One region of the Mesorhizobium sp. B2-9-1 genome, then DNA from elsewhere that is predicted to be linked to it. Evidence: predicted binding sites of a transcription regulator. Region 1 holds the regulator's gene; each other region holds the start of a gene.
The links. Region 1 encodes LexA, which represses DNA repair genes until DNA is damaged. Its sites were predicted from a motif close to TGTTCNNNNTGTGTTCNG; they were not measured.
Positions count from the first base shown of each region.

Region 2: a site for LexA is predicted at 2,553-2,570, ahead of FJW05_RS23565 (sel1 repeat family protein). Genes of this name have one in related genera too.
Region 3: a site for LexA is predicted at 4,654-4,671, ahead of recA (recombinase RecA). Genes of this name have one in related genera too.

Region 1 is NZ_VFTP01000001.1:753,502-759,206, forward strand. It holds gene FJW05_RS03725 (ComEC/Rec2 family competence protein) at 1-2,082, shown strand, start outside; gene lexA (transcriptional repressor LexA) at 2,118-2,852, opposite strand; gene kynU (kynureninase) at 3,286-4,533, shown strand; gene FJW05_RS03740 (alpha/beta hydrolase) at 4,581-5,411, shown strand; gene glp (gephyrin-like molybdotransferase Glp) at 5,460-5,705, opposite strand, start outside.
Region 2 is NZ_VFTP01000019.1:1,091-6,795, reverse strand. It holds gene FJW05_RS23585 (AMP nucleosidase) at 1-1,014, opposite strand, end outside; gene FJW05_RS23580 (hypothetical protein) at 1,189-1,383, opposite strand; gene FJW05_RS27950 (hypothetical protein) at 1,450-1,584, opposite strand; gene FJW05_RS23575 (DUF2147 domain-containing protein) at 1,927-2,268, opposite strand; gene FJW05_RS23570 (hypothetical protein) at 2,337-2,525, opposite strand; gene FJW05_RS23565 (sel1 repeat family protein) at 2,704-2,970, shown strand; gene FJW05_RS23560 (ABC transporter substrate-binding protein) at 3,337-4,458, shown strand; gene FJW05_RS23550 (acetyl/propionyl/methylcrotonyl-CoA carboxylase subunit alpha) at 4,761-5,705, opposite strand, start outside.
Region 3 is NZ_VFTP01000001.1:545,224-550,928, reverse strand. It holds gene FJW05_RS02690 (macro domain-containing protein) at 1-151, opposite strand, end outside; gene alaS (alanine--tRNA ligase) at 390-3,059, opposite strand; gene recA (recombinase RecA) at 3,498-4,595, opposite strand; gene FJW05_RS02675 (carbohydrate kinase family protein) at 4,969-5,705, shown strand, end outside.

The DNA.
Region 1 (5,705 bases):
ATGGCGGTCTGCGCGGCGGTCTCGCGTTCCCGGCACAGAACGCACCTTGCCTTCATGGCGGTGTTTTTCTGCGCCTTGGGCTTTCTCGCGGCCAAGGTGGAGACCTGGCGGATGGCGACCCCAGTGCTGGGTTCCGAAATCCAGACACGGCTGACGGGCCGCCTCGTCACCGCCGAGGCGATGGCCAACGGCCGTGTCCGGCTCACCATAGATCTCATATCCACGGAGCATCCGAAGCTGCGCTACGCGCCGGACCGCATCAGGCTGTCGGCGCGCAGGATCCCTTCCGGCATGACGGCCGGGTCGATGCTGACCGGCTATGCCAAGCTGCTGCCGCCGACAGGTCCGGTTCGGCCGGACAGCTACGACTATTCCTTCGACAGCTATTTTGCCGGCATCGGCGCCAGTGGCTTTTTCCTGGGCGATCCGAAACTTGTCGCGTCGACCCAGACAGTTCCAACGGAGGTGCCTTTCGGCGCGCGCGTGGCATCGGCCATAGAAAACGCTCGCGAGGGGATTGCCGACCACATCAGGAGCAGCATCGGTGGTTCCGAGGGTGAGATCGCAGCGGCGCTGATCGTCGGCGTTCGTGCCGGCATTCCGGACGAAATCAACGAGTCGATGCGACGGACCGGCATCTACCACATCATTTCGATCTCCGGCCTGCATATGGCGCTGGTTGCCGGCACGATCATGGTGCTTTTGCGCGGCGCTTTCGCGCTGTTTCCGGATTTCTCGTCGCGGCGGCCGGTGAAGAAATACGCCGCCGGGATCGCACTCATCTCGATCGCCGCCTACCTCATCATCTCCGGCATCGTGGTGGCGGCCGAGCGAAGCTTCATCATGCTGGCCGTGATGCTCGCCGCCGTGCTCTTCGACCGCGCGGCGCTGACAATGCGCAACCTGGCGATCTCTGCCATCGCCGTCATCCTGGTCTCGCCGCATGAAGTGGTCGGCCCGAGCTTCCAGATGTCCTTCGCCGCCACCGCCGCCCTGGTCGGCGCCTATGCCGGCTTTGCCGATTATCGCGCCGGCAAAACGACCGCGCCGCCGGCAAAGCGTTCATTCCTCGGGTTCCTGTCGCGAAAACTGGTGGTTGGCGTGGGCGGCGCCGCCGTGACGTCGCTCATCGCGGGCAGCGCGACATTGCTGTTTGCGATCTGGCACTTCCAGCGGGTGTCGCCGCTCAGCCTGCTTGCCAATCTGGCGGTCATGCCGATCGTCTCGCTGATCGTCATGCCGTTCGCCGTGCTGAGCGCGCTGGCCATGCCCTTCGGCTTCGACGGTCCGCTCCTCTATGTGATGGGCAAGGGGCTGACGGCGATGATCGCCATCTCGGCATGGATTTCCGAGCGCTCGCCTGTCGATGCCGTCGGGCTGATCTCGATCCAGTCGGTGCTGCTGGCGACGGTCGCGCTGGTCATCGCGACCATGGCCACCACCTGGCTGAGGCTTGCCGCCGTACCCTTCGCGCTCGCCGCGCTGCTGGCCATTCCGCACGTCCGCACACCGGATGTGCTCATTTCCGAGGACGCGCATCTGGTGGCGATGCCGATCGGCGGCGGCGAGCTTGCCGTCAATCGCGAACGCTCCAACGAGTTCACTACCGACAACTGGAAACGGGCGCTGAAAGCCGAGGATATCGTGCCGCCGGAAAGGTTCGCCAAAGATACGCTGGACATTGCCGATCCCGTCGACCTGCCACCCGGCTCGCCCTTCTATTGCACCGGCGATCTCTGCATCGGCCGGCATCCTTCCGGCGCGATCGTCGCGCTCGCCGAGACCCGCGACGCCGCCCGGCCGGCCTGCGGTTTCGCCGACCTCATCGTCATCAACGACGCCACGGCCTATAACCCATGCCGCGATCCGCGTGTGCTCGTCGTCACCAAGCGGCAGCTGGCGCGCGACGGCAGCGCCGCCGTCTTCTTCGATCCGCAATCGGCAACCGCGCGGCCAACCGTCCGCTACGCGGTCGTAGAACCATACCGACCCTGGCACGAGCAGCGGAAATACACGCGCGAGGCGAGGGGACTGGCGCCCTATAAGCAGCCGGAAAAACCAGCCGCCGCACCGGCCCAATAGATTGTCGTCCGGGCGAAGACGGCGAGCAGTTCTGCTCAATAGCGGCGAATAAGTCCCACGAGCTTGCCCTGAACCTTGACCCGGTCCGGTCCAAAGATCCGGGTCTCATAGGCCGGGTTGGCGGCTTCGAGCGCGATCGAGGCACCCTTGCGGCGGAAACGCTTCAAGGTTGCCTCCTCATCGTCGACGAGCGCCACCACGATCTCGCCCGGGCTTGCCGTGTTGGCATTGCGGATGATGACGGTATCGCCGTCGAAGATCCCGGCCTCGATCATCGAGTCGCCCTTGACCTCCAACGCATAATGCTCGCCGCCCATGATCATGTCCGGCGGCACCGAGATCGAATGCGTCTGGTGCTGGATGGCGTCAATCGGCACGCCGGCGGCGATGCGGCCCATCACCGGAATGGATACGGCCGCCGCGGCCTCGTCGTCATTGCTTGGCGTCGGGGTGCGCGATGGCGTCGCCGGCTTGACCTGGCGATTGAGATTGCCTTGGCCGCCCTGGATGACGCTCGGCGAAAACTTCTTCGCGGCATTAAGGCCTGGCGCGATCGAGTCGGGCAGGCGCAGCACTTCCAGCGCGCGCGCCCGGTTTGGCAGCCGGCGAATGAAGCCGCGTTCTTCCAGCGCCGTGATCAGCCGGTGGATGCCGGACTTGGAGGCAAGGTCGAGCGCCTCCTTCATCTCATCGAATGATGGAGGAATCCCGCTCTCCTTCAGGCGTTCATGGATGAACATCAGGAGTTCATGTTGTTTGCGCGTCAGCATCGGCGGCCCCCACGGGTTCTGAAACCAGAATCAGAAAAACAAACCCAGAACAAACACTATCTGTTCCAGTTGTGTTCCGCAACCGTTTAAAGTTTAGTGAATTTGTTAAGGCGGCCGAAACGATGTCGCATCCGGTGATGCCTTGGCCGTCCCGGCTGGGGTAGGGGCGTTGATTCCGCTCGGATTTGGAGCCTCCTTAAGCTGAATCAAGAGCCGACACCATCACGAAGCCGTGGATGGGATCACGTCGGTTTCTGCGCAAGCGTGCCGCACCGTGAACGAAACGGACCCAAAATGCCAACCTTAGCAATGGTTCCGATCCAGGGTCTTCGCCGTCTATGGACCAGCTAACATAGGACCAAAGGTTCTTGCCCTGTCGCCGACGGTGGTGAGACAACCCCCTTGGCCAGATCGAAATGGAGGCGGCAGCACAATGAGGGGAATTCCTGATTTCGCCGAAGTCGAGGCGATGGATGCCGCGGATCCGCTGCGCGCCATGCGCGATCGCTTCGTCTTGCCGGAAGGCGTCATATACCTCGACGGCAATTCGCTGGGCGCTGCTTCGATCGACGCCTTCAACGAGATCGAGACTGCCGCGAGGCAGGAATGGGCGCGGGATCTCATCCGCGCCTGGAACACCGCCGACTGGTTCGATATGCCCATCGAGCTGGGCGACCAGCTCGGGCGCCTGATCGGCGCGAAACCCGGCCAGACGGTCGTTTGCGACACGACTTCGATCAACATCTACAAGGTCCTGCATGCGGCACTTGCGATGCGGCCCGAGCGTTCGGTGATCGTTGCCGAGACCGACAGCTTTCCGACCGACCTCTACATGGCGGAAGGGGTCGCATCGACGCGGCCCGGCACGGTGCTGCGGCTCGAAGGCGCCGATGCCCCGACGATTGAGGAACTGGTCGACGATCGCGTCGCGGTCATCCTGGTCAACCACGTCAACTATAAATCCGGCCGGCTGCGCGACATGGCGGCGCTCACCCGCAAGGCCCGTGAAGCCGGCGCGTTAATCGTGTGGGACCTCTGCCACACAGCGGGTGCGCTGCCGGTGGATCTCGACGGCTCGAATGCCGATTTCGCCATCGGCTGCACCTACAAGTATCTCAATGGCGGGCCGGGCTCGCCGGCCTTCATCTACGCCGCGAGCCGCCACCACGGCGACATTCGCCAGCCGCTCAGCGGCTGGTGGGGCCATGCCCGGCCTTTCGCGTTCGAGCAGGGCTATGCCGCGGGCACTGGCATCCGGCGGTTCCTGTGCGGAACGCAGCCGGTGCTGTCGATGCGCGCGCTGAAAGGCGCGCTGGATCTCTGGAACGACGTCGACATGAGGGCCGTGCGGAGAAAAAGCGTCGCGCTGACGGACCTGTTCATCCGGCTTGTCGAGGCCAGATGCGGCGGCATCGGTCTTGAGTTGGAGAGCCCGCGCTCAGGCGCAGAACGCGGCAGCCAGGTATCGTTCGCCCATCCAAATGGCTACCAGGTGATGCGCGCCCTGATCGAGCGCGGCGTGATCGGCGATTTCCGCGCGCCATCCACCATTCGTTTCGGCTTCACGCCGCTTTATGTCGGTTACCGCGATGTCTGGAATGCGGTCGAGGTGCTGGAGGACATCCTGCGCACTGGCATCTGGCAAGACGCGCGCTTTGCCGTCAAAACAACTGTTACCTGACTTTGAATCGGCGATGCCGAACAAATGACCTGATCGCGGAGACACCGTTGCTGGGACATCGTGTTGTCGACTGGGATGACGCCTACGCAAATGGCGCCAACATCGCGGGCGGCGACCGCTGGCCCGCGGCGTGGGATGGTCCGGCGCGGGCATTCCGCGAAAGGCTGCTGTCAGAGGGCAGGGCGCGGCTCGATATCGTGTATGGCGACGCGCCGCGCAATCGCTTCGACCTGTTTCTCCCGTCTGCGGCGCCAAAGGGGCTCGTCGTATTCATCCACGGCGGCTACTGGATGGAGTCGGACAAGGGCTCCTGGTCGCATCTGGCTGGAGGCGCGCTCGGGCGCGGCTTTGCCGTCGCCATGCCCTCCTACACGCTGTGCCCGCAGACCAGGATCAGCGGCATAGTCGGCGAGGTCGCTGCAGCGATCGAGAAGGCGGCAGCCATGGTCGATGGTCCGCTGATGCTGACCGGGCACTCGGCCGGCGGGCATCTGGCCAGCCGAATGGTGACCACGGCCTCACCGCTATCATCCGATGTGACATGGCGCATACGACAGGTGGTTTCGATTTCAGGCCTGCACGACCTTCGGCCGCTGATGTTCACCGCGCTGAACGAAACATTGAACATCGACGAGCCGGAAGCGCGGAGCGAAAGCCCGGCATTACTGCGGCCTCGACAGGGAGCCTGCATCACCTGCTGGGCCGGCGGCGGCGAGCGTGCGGAATTCCTGCGCCACAGCGCGTTGCTCGCCAACATCTGGACCGGGCTCGGCGCTGCCACCTGTTCAGTGGTCGAGCCGGACCGACATCATTTCAATATTGTCGATGGTCTCGCCGACCCGGATCATCCCCTGACCCGTACGTTGGTCGGCGAATAAGGGTTACGATCGACCTCGTCGACCTATCAGGATCGACTTCGTCGACGTCTAGCGCAGCATGAGCACGCTGCATTCAGCGCCGGCTTCCGCGGCCGGCGCAAAGGGCTCGCGCACGATCAGGCCGTTGGCGTCGGCGAGCATCCGCAGCATAGAGGAGTCCTGGATGCCGAAAGGCGTCGCGATCAAGGTGCCGGCGTCCTCGCGCACGACGGCGCGCACATAGTCCTGCCTGACGTCGTTGGCCCGCATCGCGGTGCCAAGCCGGGCCATTCGCATATCCTGCCGATGATCGCG
Region 2 (5,705 bases), on a different contig from region 1:
CACCCAGACCGGCAGGTCGTCATCGAGCACATGGTCCTCGCGCACATAGGCATGCGCCAGCACATAGTCGCCCAGCGCCTGCGTGTTGCGCAGCCCGGCGCAGTGGCCAAGCATCACCCAGGCATGCGGCCTCAGCACCGCTATATGGTCGGTGATGGTCTTGGCGTTGGACGGGCCGACGCCGATATTGACCATGGTGATGCCGCCATGGCCCGGCTTCTTCAGGTGGTAGGCCGGCATCTGGGGCAGGCGGTGCGGCGGCGTTCCTTCCGGGACCGTCTCCCCGTTCCTGGTCACGACATTGCCGGGTTCGACGAACTCGACATAGCCGCTGTCGCCATTGGCCATCAACTCGCGGGCGCGCGCGACGAATTCGTCGATGTAGAACTGGTAATTGGTGAACAGCACGAAGTTCTGGAAATGCTGCGGGCTGGTCGCCGTGTAATGCGTCATGCGGTGGAGCGAATAATCAATGCGCTGCGCGGTGAACGGCGCCAGCGGCCGCGGCTCGCCGAACGCCACCTCGAAGGTGCCGTTGGCGATCTGGTCGTCGGTGCCGTCGAGATCGGGCACGTCGAACAGGTCGCGGATCGGCCGCTTGATGCGCTCGGCGGCGGCGCCGTCGACATAGGTGCCTTCCAGGAAGGCGAAATGCAGCGGGATGGGTGTCGTCGATTCCGAGACCGTCACCGTCACGCCGTGATTGCGCATGATGAGCCGAAGCTGCTCGATGAGATAGTTCTCGAACAGTTGCGGCTGCGTGATCGTGGTGGCGAAATGGCCGGGCGTCGGCATATGGCCATAGGCCTGGCGCGAGTCGACCTGGCTGAACGAGGTCGTGGTGACGCCGATCTGCGGATAGAAGGCCCGGTAGCGCTTGCTTTCATCTCCGCCCGCGGCAAGGGCTGAGAAAGAATCGCGCAGGAATTTGGTGTTGCGGTCGTAGAGCGCCTGCAGCGCCGCGACGGCCTTTCTGGCGTCGTGGAAGTCCTGCTTGCCGAAGGGCTCCGGCATGACGACCGAGTCGATGGCTTGGGGGTAGATTCGCTTTTCCATGGCTCAATATAGAGACTCAGGAGAGCGCTTGGGAGGGGTGAGCGGACAGGAACCGCTACCCAGCTGGAGATTTTTTGTTATCGCTCCGATTCAAGGTGTGACGAGATTCAGGTCACCTGAATATCGTCACATCTACCCGCGCTGCAGGCTGATCAGCAGCACGAAGCCTACGCTGGTGTTCTTGTGCGGCGGCGCCTCGATCCTATGGCTTGTATCGGCCCGCATCATCGGCACCGCCAGCACCGGGGCTGCCAGCAGCATCAGGATAAGCATCGCCCGCGGCAGCAGCCGGAGGATCTTCGTTGCATTGTCGGCGATGCGGTTCATTTTGGTGGTATCCCGATTTCCAGCTTGGTCGATTCTAAGCTTTGTCGTTTCAGAGCTCGATTTGGTTCACGAGGCCGACAATGCGGGCACCGGCCGTTCCCACGAGCGAACGGGGTGGCCGGCCTCCGCCACGAGGATGGCGAAGAGCATGCCGAACAGGCTCATCAGCAGGCAAACGATGGTGAAGCGACGGGCAAGCATTTCTCTCTCCTTCAATGCGGGAGAAAATGCCTGACGGCCTCTGAACCGGTTCTGAGACCGGTATTCATCTGCGGTTCAAATTGATTGACGAGGGTCTTGCACGCGTGCCGGTGCCACAGCGCGGCGGAGCGCTGTCGCTCCAAAAAACGGGCCGTGTAGAGCAATTCCAGGAAAAGTGTGGGCGGTTTTCCGTCTGGATTGCGTCAAACAAAGACGCAATTCCAGGAAAAGTGTGAGCGATTTTCCGTCCGGAATTGCGTCAAACAAGGAAATCGGGCGTTTCACCGTTTCGCAAAACGGTGAAACGCCCTTGGCCGTCTCGTATGGTCTGGAGTTTGGCGCTCAGAGCTTGTGCCACGTCTGGCTTTTGCAGATCAGGCCGCCGAACACGCAGCCGCTCATCTTGAGCGCGGTGCCCGAGAGCGTCGCCTTGCCGGAATAGGTCTTGTCGTTTGCCGGGTCGGTGATGCTGCCGGCATATTTGTTGTCGCCGGCCGCCTTCAGCGAGCCGATCGTCTTGCCGGCGTATTTGCCGGTCTTGAGCGTGATCGAGAAAGAACCGCTCCCGCCGATCGCCGCGGTGTCGCCGGCCTGCGTCTTCCAGTTGCCTTCGATCGGGTCGGCGCATGCGGCGCCCGCCATGATCAAGGTGGCCGCCAGGGCCAGAGTCAGCTTTCGAGACATCTTGTCCACCTCCCTATGGGGTTGCGGCGGCTCCAGTCCGCCTTCCTGCCCCTTACGCAAAGGTAAAGCTAATCCAGCCGCCGCCAAAACGAAAGCGGTGCCGCGACGGAAGGTTGCAAGGATTTTCGCCGCGCGGTCGATTGAAAATAAACGCGACCGAAAAACGCTTCGGTTTCCGTGGTTAGCGAAGTCTTGATTCCGCCACCGGCAATTTTCATCGAATTTGACGCAAAATGGCTGAAACGCTGGATTCCCATGCTTAACGGTTTTCCGCGTTTACCTCTTGTTTTAGCTTTGTTTTCCTCAAATTAAGCAAGCCATTTAACGACGGATTCAAGGCCAGCCGTCATCCTCGAAAGCATCGAAAGAGCGGCTCGCCCCGAGGGATACCAAGGGAAAAGGAGGCAGCTCTCGGGAGCCAGACAGGGGATTGAAATGGCACGCTTTGAAATGCTTGAGGACGGCTTCGGCGCCATGGGGGCAACTGCCCAGGCCGACATTCTTTTCGAGCTGGGCATGATGTATGCGACCGGTCGCGATTGCGAGACCGATGTCGTTGCCGCCCACAAATGGTTCAACATCGCCGCGATCAAGGGCTCGGCCCGCGCCGCCGAGCTGCGCTCGGAACTGTCGGCCACCATGTCGAAAGTCGAGATCGCCACGGCGCTGCGCGAAGCCCGCGAATGGATGACGATGCACTGATCCTCAGCGCGCAGCGCTCAGCTCATTGGGACAAGGCCGCGGAAAGACGGCCGGTCAAGAAGAACGAGAACGTGGCGGGTTGAGACAACCGAAGCCACGCGAAAAAACAGGGAAGCGAGCGGGTTTCAGGCGCGGGGGCGTCTGGGGAGCTCGACTGCAAAAGCCGCGACCGACCGAAACAAGGTCGGCGCGGCTTTTTGCATTACGCCTGGCAATCAGGCGCGTGGCCCAAGAAATCCTCGTCGGAATGAACCAAAACCGGCCTCACTGTCCTCTCGACAGTTTCGGCGAAGGGTGAAATTGTCCCGGCTCTGTGGAAGAAGCGCGGCCGGATCGGCACGCGCAAGTGGAGGAGTTCTTATAGTCATGAAAAAATTGGGTATTTTGAGCGCGGCCGCTTTTGGCCTGATGATGAGCGCCCCGGTTGCCTTTGCCGACGACATCACCATTTCGGTGGTCGGCCCCATGACCGGCCAGCTCGCCACCATCGGTGACCAGTTCAAGCAGGGCGCGCAGGCCGCCGCCGACGCGATCAATGCGGCTGGCGGCGTCAACGGCTCCCAGATCAAGCTCGACATCGAGGACGACCAGTGCGATCCGAAGCAGGCGGTCTCGGTCGCCAACCGCATCGTCGCCAACGGCGTCAAGTTCGTCGATGGCCATGCCTGCTCTGGCTCCAGCATTCCGGCCTCGGCCGTCTATGCCGAAGCCGGCACGCTGATGATGAGCCCCGCCTCATCCAACCCCGTGCTGACCGACGCCGCCGCCAAGGCCGGCTGGCCGACCATCATGCGCCTCTATACGCGTGACGACGCTCAGGGCGCCTTCATCGGCCCGTGGATCGCCAAGAAATACGCCGGCAAGAACGTCGTCGTCCTGCACGACAAGAGCGCCTACGGCCAGGGCGTCGCCGACGCCGTGAAGGCGACGATGAATGCCGGCGGTCTCAAGGAAGTCGACTACGAAGGCATCAATGCCGGCGAGAAGGATTATTCGGCCCTCGTCACCAAGCTGAAGGAACTGAAGGCCGACGTCGTCTATTTCGGCGGCTATCACCCCGAGGCGGGTCTGATCCTGCGCCAGGCGGCCGAGCAGAACGTCAAGTTCCAGCTGATCATGCCGGACTCGATCGCTTCGCCGGAATTCTGGCAGGTTGCCGGCCCGGCCGGTGAAGGCACCATGTTCGTCTTCCCGTCGGACCCGCAGGCCAAGCCCGAAGCGAAGGACGCGGTCGCCAAGATCAAGGCCGGCGGCTTCACGCCCGAAGGCTTCACGCTGTTCTCCTATGCGGTGATCCAGGCTGTGGCCGAAGGCGTCAAGCGCGCGGGCACCGACGATCCGGCCAAGGTCGCCGAGGCGCTCAAGGACGGCAAGCCGATCAGCACCGTGGTCGGCGACGTCATCTTCGACGAGAAGGGCGATCTGAAGAACGCCAGCTACGACATCAACCAATGGCACGACGGCAAATACGCGCCGATCAAGCCGTAATCGGTTCTGCAAGAATCAAGGGAATGGCCGGGACGAGCCCGGCCATTTCCGTTTGTGCTGCGGTATTGACGTGCAGGGGAGGCTGGCGCTCTACGGCGCCCCCCTCTGTCCTGCCGGACATCTCCCCCACTTGATCCCACTTGGGGGAGATCGGATGCCGCTGTCGCTTTCGCCAATCGCCAACGCCGCAGGACTGAGCGCCATCGGCGAAGCTGCCAATCTCCCCCCTTGTGGGGGAGATGCCCGGCAGGGGCGCTGTCCCACCATATTTTGCTCGTTAATGAGACAATCGAACAGCCGCTTCAGCCCTGCCCATCCTCCGCAAACCGCACCAGCACCGTGCCGTCGCTGACCTGCGCGCCCTCGGCCGCAATCTCGGCGATCACGCCGTCATGCGGGGCGGCGATCATGTGCTCCATCTTCATCGCTTCGAGGATCAGAAGCGGCTGGCCCTTGATCACGGCATCGCCCGCTGCGGCGCGCACCAGCTTGACCAGCCCCGGCATCGGCGCGCGCAGGCTGCTTGAGGCGGCTCCCGCCTCGTCGGCCTTGGCGAGCGGATCGGGGACCGTGAACGTATAGCCGACCGCGCCCTCGAAGACGGTGACATGGCCGGGCCAGCGGGCCGCATGCGGCATGGTCCTCAAATCATGCGTGTTCACCGCATTATGCGGTGCCTCCAGCGCCACCTGGAAGCGGCCGTCCGAGCGTGCCGAAACCCGCGCCAGGATGTTCTCCTCGCCATAGCGCAAGCGGGTGCGGCGCGAGAGCGGGTGGAAATGGGCATAGCTGGAAAGCGTGGACCAGGGATCGGCGGCGGAAGCGGGCACGCCGGTATCCGTCGCCGCCAGCGCCGCGGCTGCGATCGTCTCGGCGCTCGGCAGGGGAATGGCGGTGAGCGCCGCCTGGTGCCGGCCGATCAGCCCGGTATCGAGATCGCCGGCAGCGAAATCGGCGTCGGCGGCGAGCGCCGCCAGGAAGGCGGTGTTCACGGTCGAGCCGGCCACTTCGGTCAGCGCCAGCATCTCGCGCAGCGTGCCGAGCGCCGAAGCCCGATCCTTGCCGTGCGCTACCAGCTTCGCGATCATCGGATCATAGAAGGGAGAGATCGCATCGCCGGCGCGCACGCCGGTCTCGATGCGTATCGCGGCACCTTCCGGCGCCGCGTCGGGGAATTTGAGATGATGCAGCGTGCCGGTCGCCGGCAGGAACCCTCTCGCTGCGTCCTCGGCATAGAGGCGGGCCTC
Region 3 (5,705 bases), 210 kb from region 1:
CGCAGAGCTTCCGATACTCAGCAAACATTGCTGGATACCGGCTCTTAAATTCCTTGGCGATACCCTTTCCCATCACCCCGACAGTGTTAACGGTATTAACGAGCGTCTGGGCCGGGGACTCAAAAACGCTGCTCTCCAAATATGTGATCATCGCTTGCGTTCCATTTCCAACCCCGAGAATGGGAACATATAGAGAACATAGCGCACTTCGTAGCACGATTCCAGCGCTGGTGTCGCCGCGCTATCGTAAGATTGTGCCGGCGAATACGGATCAAAACAACATGTTTGGCCAAACCAAACTAGGTTGGTGAATTCGGCGGCACCAAGGCCCGCAGGTGGCGCTCCGAAGAAATATCGGCACGTAGCCACCCAGACGAGTTGTTAGACTGTCACGCCGCCTCCAGCGCCGCCTTCACCGCCGCGATCGCGTCGTTCGCCTTCGACGCGTCGGGGCCGCCGGCCTGCGCCATGTCGGGCCGGCCGCCGCCGCCCTGACCGCCAAGCGCGGCGGACGCGACGCGTACGAGATCGACGGCGCTGAAGCGGCCGGTCAAATCGTCGGTGACGCCGACGACCACGCTTGCCTTGTTGTCCTCGCCGGCGCCGACAAAGACGACCACGCCGGAGCCGAGCGTCTTCTTCCCGGCGTCCGCCAGCGGCTTCAGGTCCTTCGGCGCGACACCGCTGACTGCTTTGCCGAGGAAGCCGACGCCTGCGACGGTCTCGTTGGTGGGCGGAGCATCGGATACGGCTGGGCCGGCGCCAAGGGCCAGTTTCTTGCGCGCTTCCGTAAGCTCCTTTTCGAGCTTCTTGCGTTCCTCAAGCAATGTTTCGACGCGAGCCGGCACATCGGCCGGCGCGATCTTCAAGGTCGCCGCCGCGGCCTTCAGCCGCCTGTCCTGCTCGTCCAGATGCTTGCGCGCTGCCTCGCCGGTCAGCGCCTCGATGCGGCGCACGCCGGCCGCCACCGCGCTGTCCGACAGGATGCGCACCAGGCCGATATCGCCGGTCGATCTCACATGCGTGCCGCCGCAAAGCTCGACGGAATAAGGCCGATTGGCCTTGGCGCCATGCAGGCCGGTGCCCATCGACACGACACGCACCTCGTCGCCGTATTTCTCGCCGAACAGCGCCATGGCGCCCTCGGCGATCGCGTCGTCGACCGACATCAGCCGCGTCGTCACCGGGCTGTTCTGCACGACGATCTCGTTGGCCATGCGCTCGACTTCCTCGAGCTCGTCGGCCGAGATCGGCTTGTTGTGCGAGATATCGAAGCGCAGCCTTTCGGGCGCAACCAGCGAGCCCTTCTGCGCGACATGGGTGCCCAGCACCTCGCGTAGCGCCTCGTGAATGAGATGCGTCGCGGAGTGGTTGGCGCGCAGCCTCGAGCGGCGGGCATGATCGACCTTCAGCTCGACGGCATCACCCGTCTTGACCGTGCCTTTGGCCACCTTGCCGAGATGCACGAACAAACCATCGGCCTTCTTCTGCGTGTCCGAGATCTCGATTGAAAAACCCTCGCCGGAAATCACGCCGGTGTCGCCCATCTGGCCGCCGGATTCGCCGTAGAACGGCGTCTGGTTGACCACCACGGCGACCGCATCGCCCTGCCTCGCGCTGTCGATGGTCTTGCCGTCCTTGACCAGGGCCTGGACGATGCCTTCCGCAGCTTCAGTCTCATAGCCGAGGAATTCGGTCGCGCCGGTCTTTTCGCGTACCGAGAACCATACCGTCTCGGTCGCGGCTTCGCCCGAGCCCGCCCAATGCGCGCGCGCCTCGGTCTTTTGCCGCTCCATCGCGTCGGTGAAGCCGGCGATATCGACCGAGATGCTGCGCTGGCGCAGCGCATCCTGGGTCAGATCGAGCGGGAAGCCATAGGTGTCGTAGAGCTTGAAGGCCGTCTCGCCGTCCAGCATGTCGCCGGCTTTGAGCGTCTCGGTCGCGTCCGAAAGCAGGCCGAGGCCGCGCACCAGTGTCTTGCGGAAGCGTGTTTCCTCAAGCTTCAGCGTTTCGGTGATCAGCGCCTCGCCGCGCACGAGCTCGGGATAGGCCTGGCCCATCTCGCGCACCAGCGACGGCACCAGCTGCCACATCAGCGGCTCCTTGGCGCCCAGCAGCTGCGCGTGGCGCATGGCACGGCGCATGATGCGGCGCAGCACATAGCCGCGCCCCTCATTCGACGGCAGCACGCCGTCGGCCACCAGGAACGAGGTTGAGCGCAGATGATCCGCGATGACGCGGTACGACCCGACGTTCTCCTGGCTTGGCCCCTGACCGAGCGCCGAGGACGCGGCGTCGATCAGATGCTTGAACAGGTCGGTCTCGAAGACGCTTTCGACTCCCTGCAGGATAGAGGCCATGCGCTCCAGGCCCATGCCGGTGTCGATCGAGGGACGCGGCAGGTCGACGCGCTCATCCTTGGTCACCTGCTCGTATTGCATGAACACCAGGTTCCAGAATTCCAGGAACCGGTCGCCATCCTCTTCCGGGCTGCCGGGCGGTCCGCCCCAGATATGCTCGCCGCGATCGATGAAGATTTCCGAGCACGGGCCGCAGGGGCCGGTGTCGCCCATCGCCCAGAAATTGTCCGAGGTAGGAATCCGGATGATGCGATCATCCGAGAAGCCCGCGATCTTCTTCCAGTAAGCCGCCGCCTCGTCGTCGGTGTGGTAGACGGTGACGAGCAGCTTGTCCTTCTTGAGGCCGAAACCCTTGGTGATCAGGTTCCACGCAAGCTCGATCGCGCGCTCCTTGAAATAGTCGCCGAACGAGAAATTGCCGAGCATCTCGAAGAAGGTCAGATGGCGCGCGGTGTAGCCGACATTGTCGAGGTCGTTGTGCTTGCCGCCAGCGCGCACGCTCTTTTGCGCGGTAGAGGCCCGCGAATAGGGACGCTTCTCCAGGCCGGTGAAGACGTTCTTGAACTGCACCATGCCGGCGTTGGTGAACATCAGCGTCGGATCGTTGCGCGGCACCAGCGGGCTGGAGGCGACGATCTCGTGGCCCTCCTTGCGGAAGTAGTCGAGGAATGTCGACCGGATGTCGTTCACGCCACTCATTGCATACTGCCTTTTTCGCAAGAACCGCCGGCCCGGCCGGCGGCAAATGGGCTTTGGTGTTTCAGAAGATAGATTGGCCTTTTAGCGATAGCTCTTGTGCCTGTCCAGAAACACGGAAAACAGGCGTGTCGCTCAAAACTGCGCAAGCGGTTTTTGGGAAAACGACATGCATAAACAAAGATCAAGGCACACCGCGTGAGTTCATTGCAGCGCGACGCGCTTTGGGCCATCGGCCGACGAGCGGCGGCTCAGCGCTGCCCGCGAAACGCAAAACCGCCGGCACGAAGGCCGGCGGTTCGGGTTACGCAATACAAGAACTCGATTACATAAGCATAAGACGATAAACCAGGATTGTGGCCGAACTCCGGCTAAGCCAACCAACTATCCTCGGCCGCCCTCGGGTCGCGCAGAGCCCAAAATCCCAGGCGTAAACGCACTTTACAGGGCGCCGGCTTCGTCCTCGAAACCGTCGTCGCCGCCTTCCGAGCCGCCATTCTCGAGGAATTTCTCGGCGATCAGCCCGGCATTCTGGCGCAATGCAAGCTCGACCTCACGCGCCGTGTCGGGATTGTCGCGCAGGAACAGTTTTGCGTTCTCGCGACCCTGGCCGAGGCGCTGGGAATTGTAGGAGAACCAGGCGCCCGACTTCTCGATGACGCCGGCCTTGACGCCGAGATCGATCAGCTCGCCGGTCTTCGACACGCCCTCGCCATACATGATGTCGAACTCGACCACCTTGAAGGGCGGGGCCAGCTTGTTCTTCACCACCTTGACGCGGGTCTGGTTGCCGACGACCTCGTCGCGGTCCTTGACCGAGCCGATGCGGCGGATGTCGAGGCGCACCGAGGCGTAGAATTTCAGCGCGTTGCCGCCGGTGGTCGTCTCGGGCGAGCCGAACATGACGCCGATCTTCATGCGGATCTGGTTGATGAAGATGACCATGGTGTTGGAACGCGAGATCGAGGCGGTCAGCTTGCGCAGCGCCTGGCTCATCAGGCGAGCCTGAAGACCGGGCAGCGAATCGCCCATCTCGCCTTCGATTTCAGCGCGCGGCGTCAGTGCCGCCACCGAGTCGACGACCAGCACGTCGATGGCGCCCGAACGCACCAGCGTGTCGCAGATCTCCAGCGCCTGCTCGCCGGTGTCGGGCTGCGAGATCAAAAGGTTCTCGAGGTCGACGCCAAGCTTGCGGGCATAGACCGGATCGAGCGCGTGCTCGGCATCGACGAAGGCGCAGATGCCGCCCTTCTTCTGGGCTTCCGCAACCGTGTGCAGCGCCAGCGTCGTCTTGCCCGAGCTTTCCGGCCCGTAAATCTCGATGATGCGGCCGCGCGGCAGGCCGCCGACGCCGAGCGCGATGTCGAGGCCGAGCGAGCCGGTCGGCACGGTTTCGATCTCGACCACCTGCTCGTTGGCGCCGAGCCGCATGATCGAGCCCTTGCCGAACGCGCGCTCGATTTGCGACAGCGCCGCGTCCAGAGCCTTTGATTTGTCCACTGCCTTATCCTCTACAAGCCGCAAAGAATTCTGAGCCATGATACATCACCCCTTGGTCGTCAATGAAGGCCGGACAATCCGTGATCCCTGCTTGTTTTGTACCTTTTTTGTTCTCATTTGGCAAGGGGCAACAAATATCTGAAAAATAATCAATATCTGGATTTGTTCTATTTTTGTCTCACCAAGGCTGGTACAGGGTGCAGCCACCGGTCCAGAAGAGATTTCGATATCCGGCCGTCCGAATCGCGACCCCGATTGCAGGGCGACCTGAGGAAACCTAGACCAATTGCAGGAAAAGTGCGTAGCGGTTTTCCGTCCGGGATAAAGACTTAGGGCAGTTCGGCGATTCCGTGAAACGCTGAACCGCTCTAGTGTGCGCAGCCGCGCGACCAACGAAAGTCACCGACCCGAAATGCCGACATCCCCAACAATCCTGGCGCTTGGCGGCGCCCATATCGACCGGCGCGGCCAGGTCTCGGGCATCTATGTGCCCGCGGCTTCGAATCCCGGCATCATGCGCGAGGACGTCGGCGGCGTGGTTTTCAACGCGCTGCGCAGCGTGGTGAAGCGCGGCGTGTCGGCCTCGCTGATCTCGGTGCGTGGCGGCGACGCTGCGGCGGACACGGTCGCCTCGGCGATCGACAACGCCGGGATAACCGACTTTTCGGTGGTGTTCCTCGACCGCACGACGCCGAGCTACACGGCGCTGATCGATGCCGAAGGCGAGTTGATCGTCGGGCTTGCCGACATGGCGCTCTACGACCTTGCCTTCCCCAAGCAAATAAGGCGCGCCAAGGTGCGCGAGGCGATCGCCGCCGCCGACGCCATCATGTGCGACGCCAACCTGCCGACGGCGGCGCTGGAGCGCCTGCTGGCGCTTGCCTGCGGCCGGCCGGTCTTCGCCATAGCCGTCTCGCCGGCCAAGGTCGTCCGCCTGGCGCCGCTGCTCGACCGTCTGTCGCTGCTCTTCATGAACCGTCGCGAGGCCGCCGCGCTGGTCGGCGCCGAGCCATCCGGCAAGACCCTTGTCGACGCGCTCAGGCGCGCTGGCCTGAATGCCGGCGTGGTCACGTCCGGCAGCGCTCCGGTGCTAGGCTTCGACGACACCGGCATCTTCGAGATCGACCCGCCCGCGCCGCGCAAGGTGGC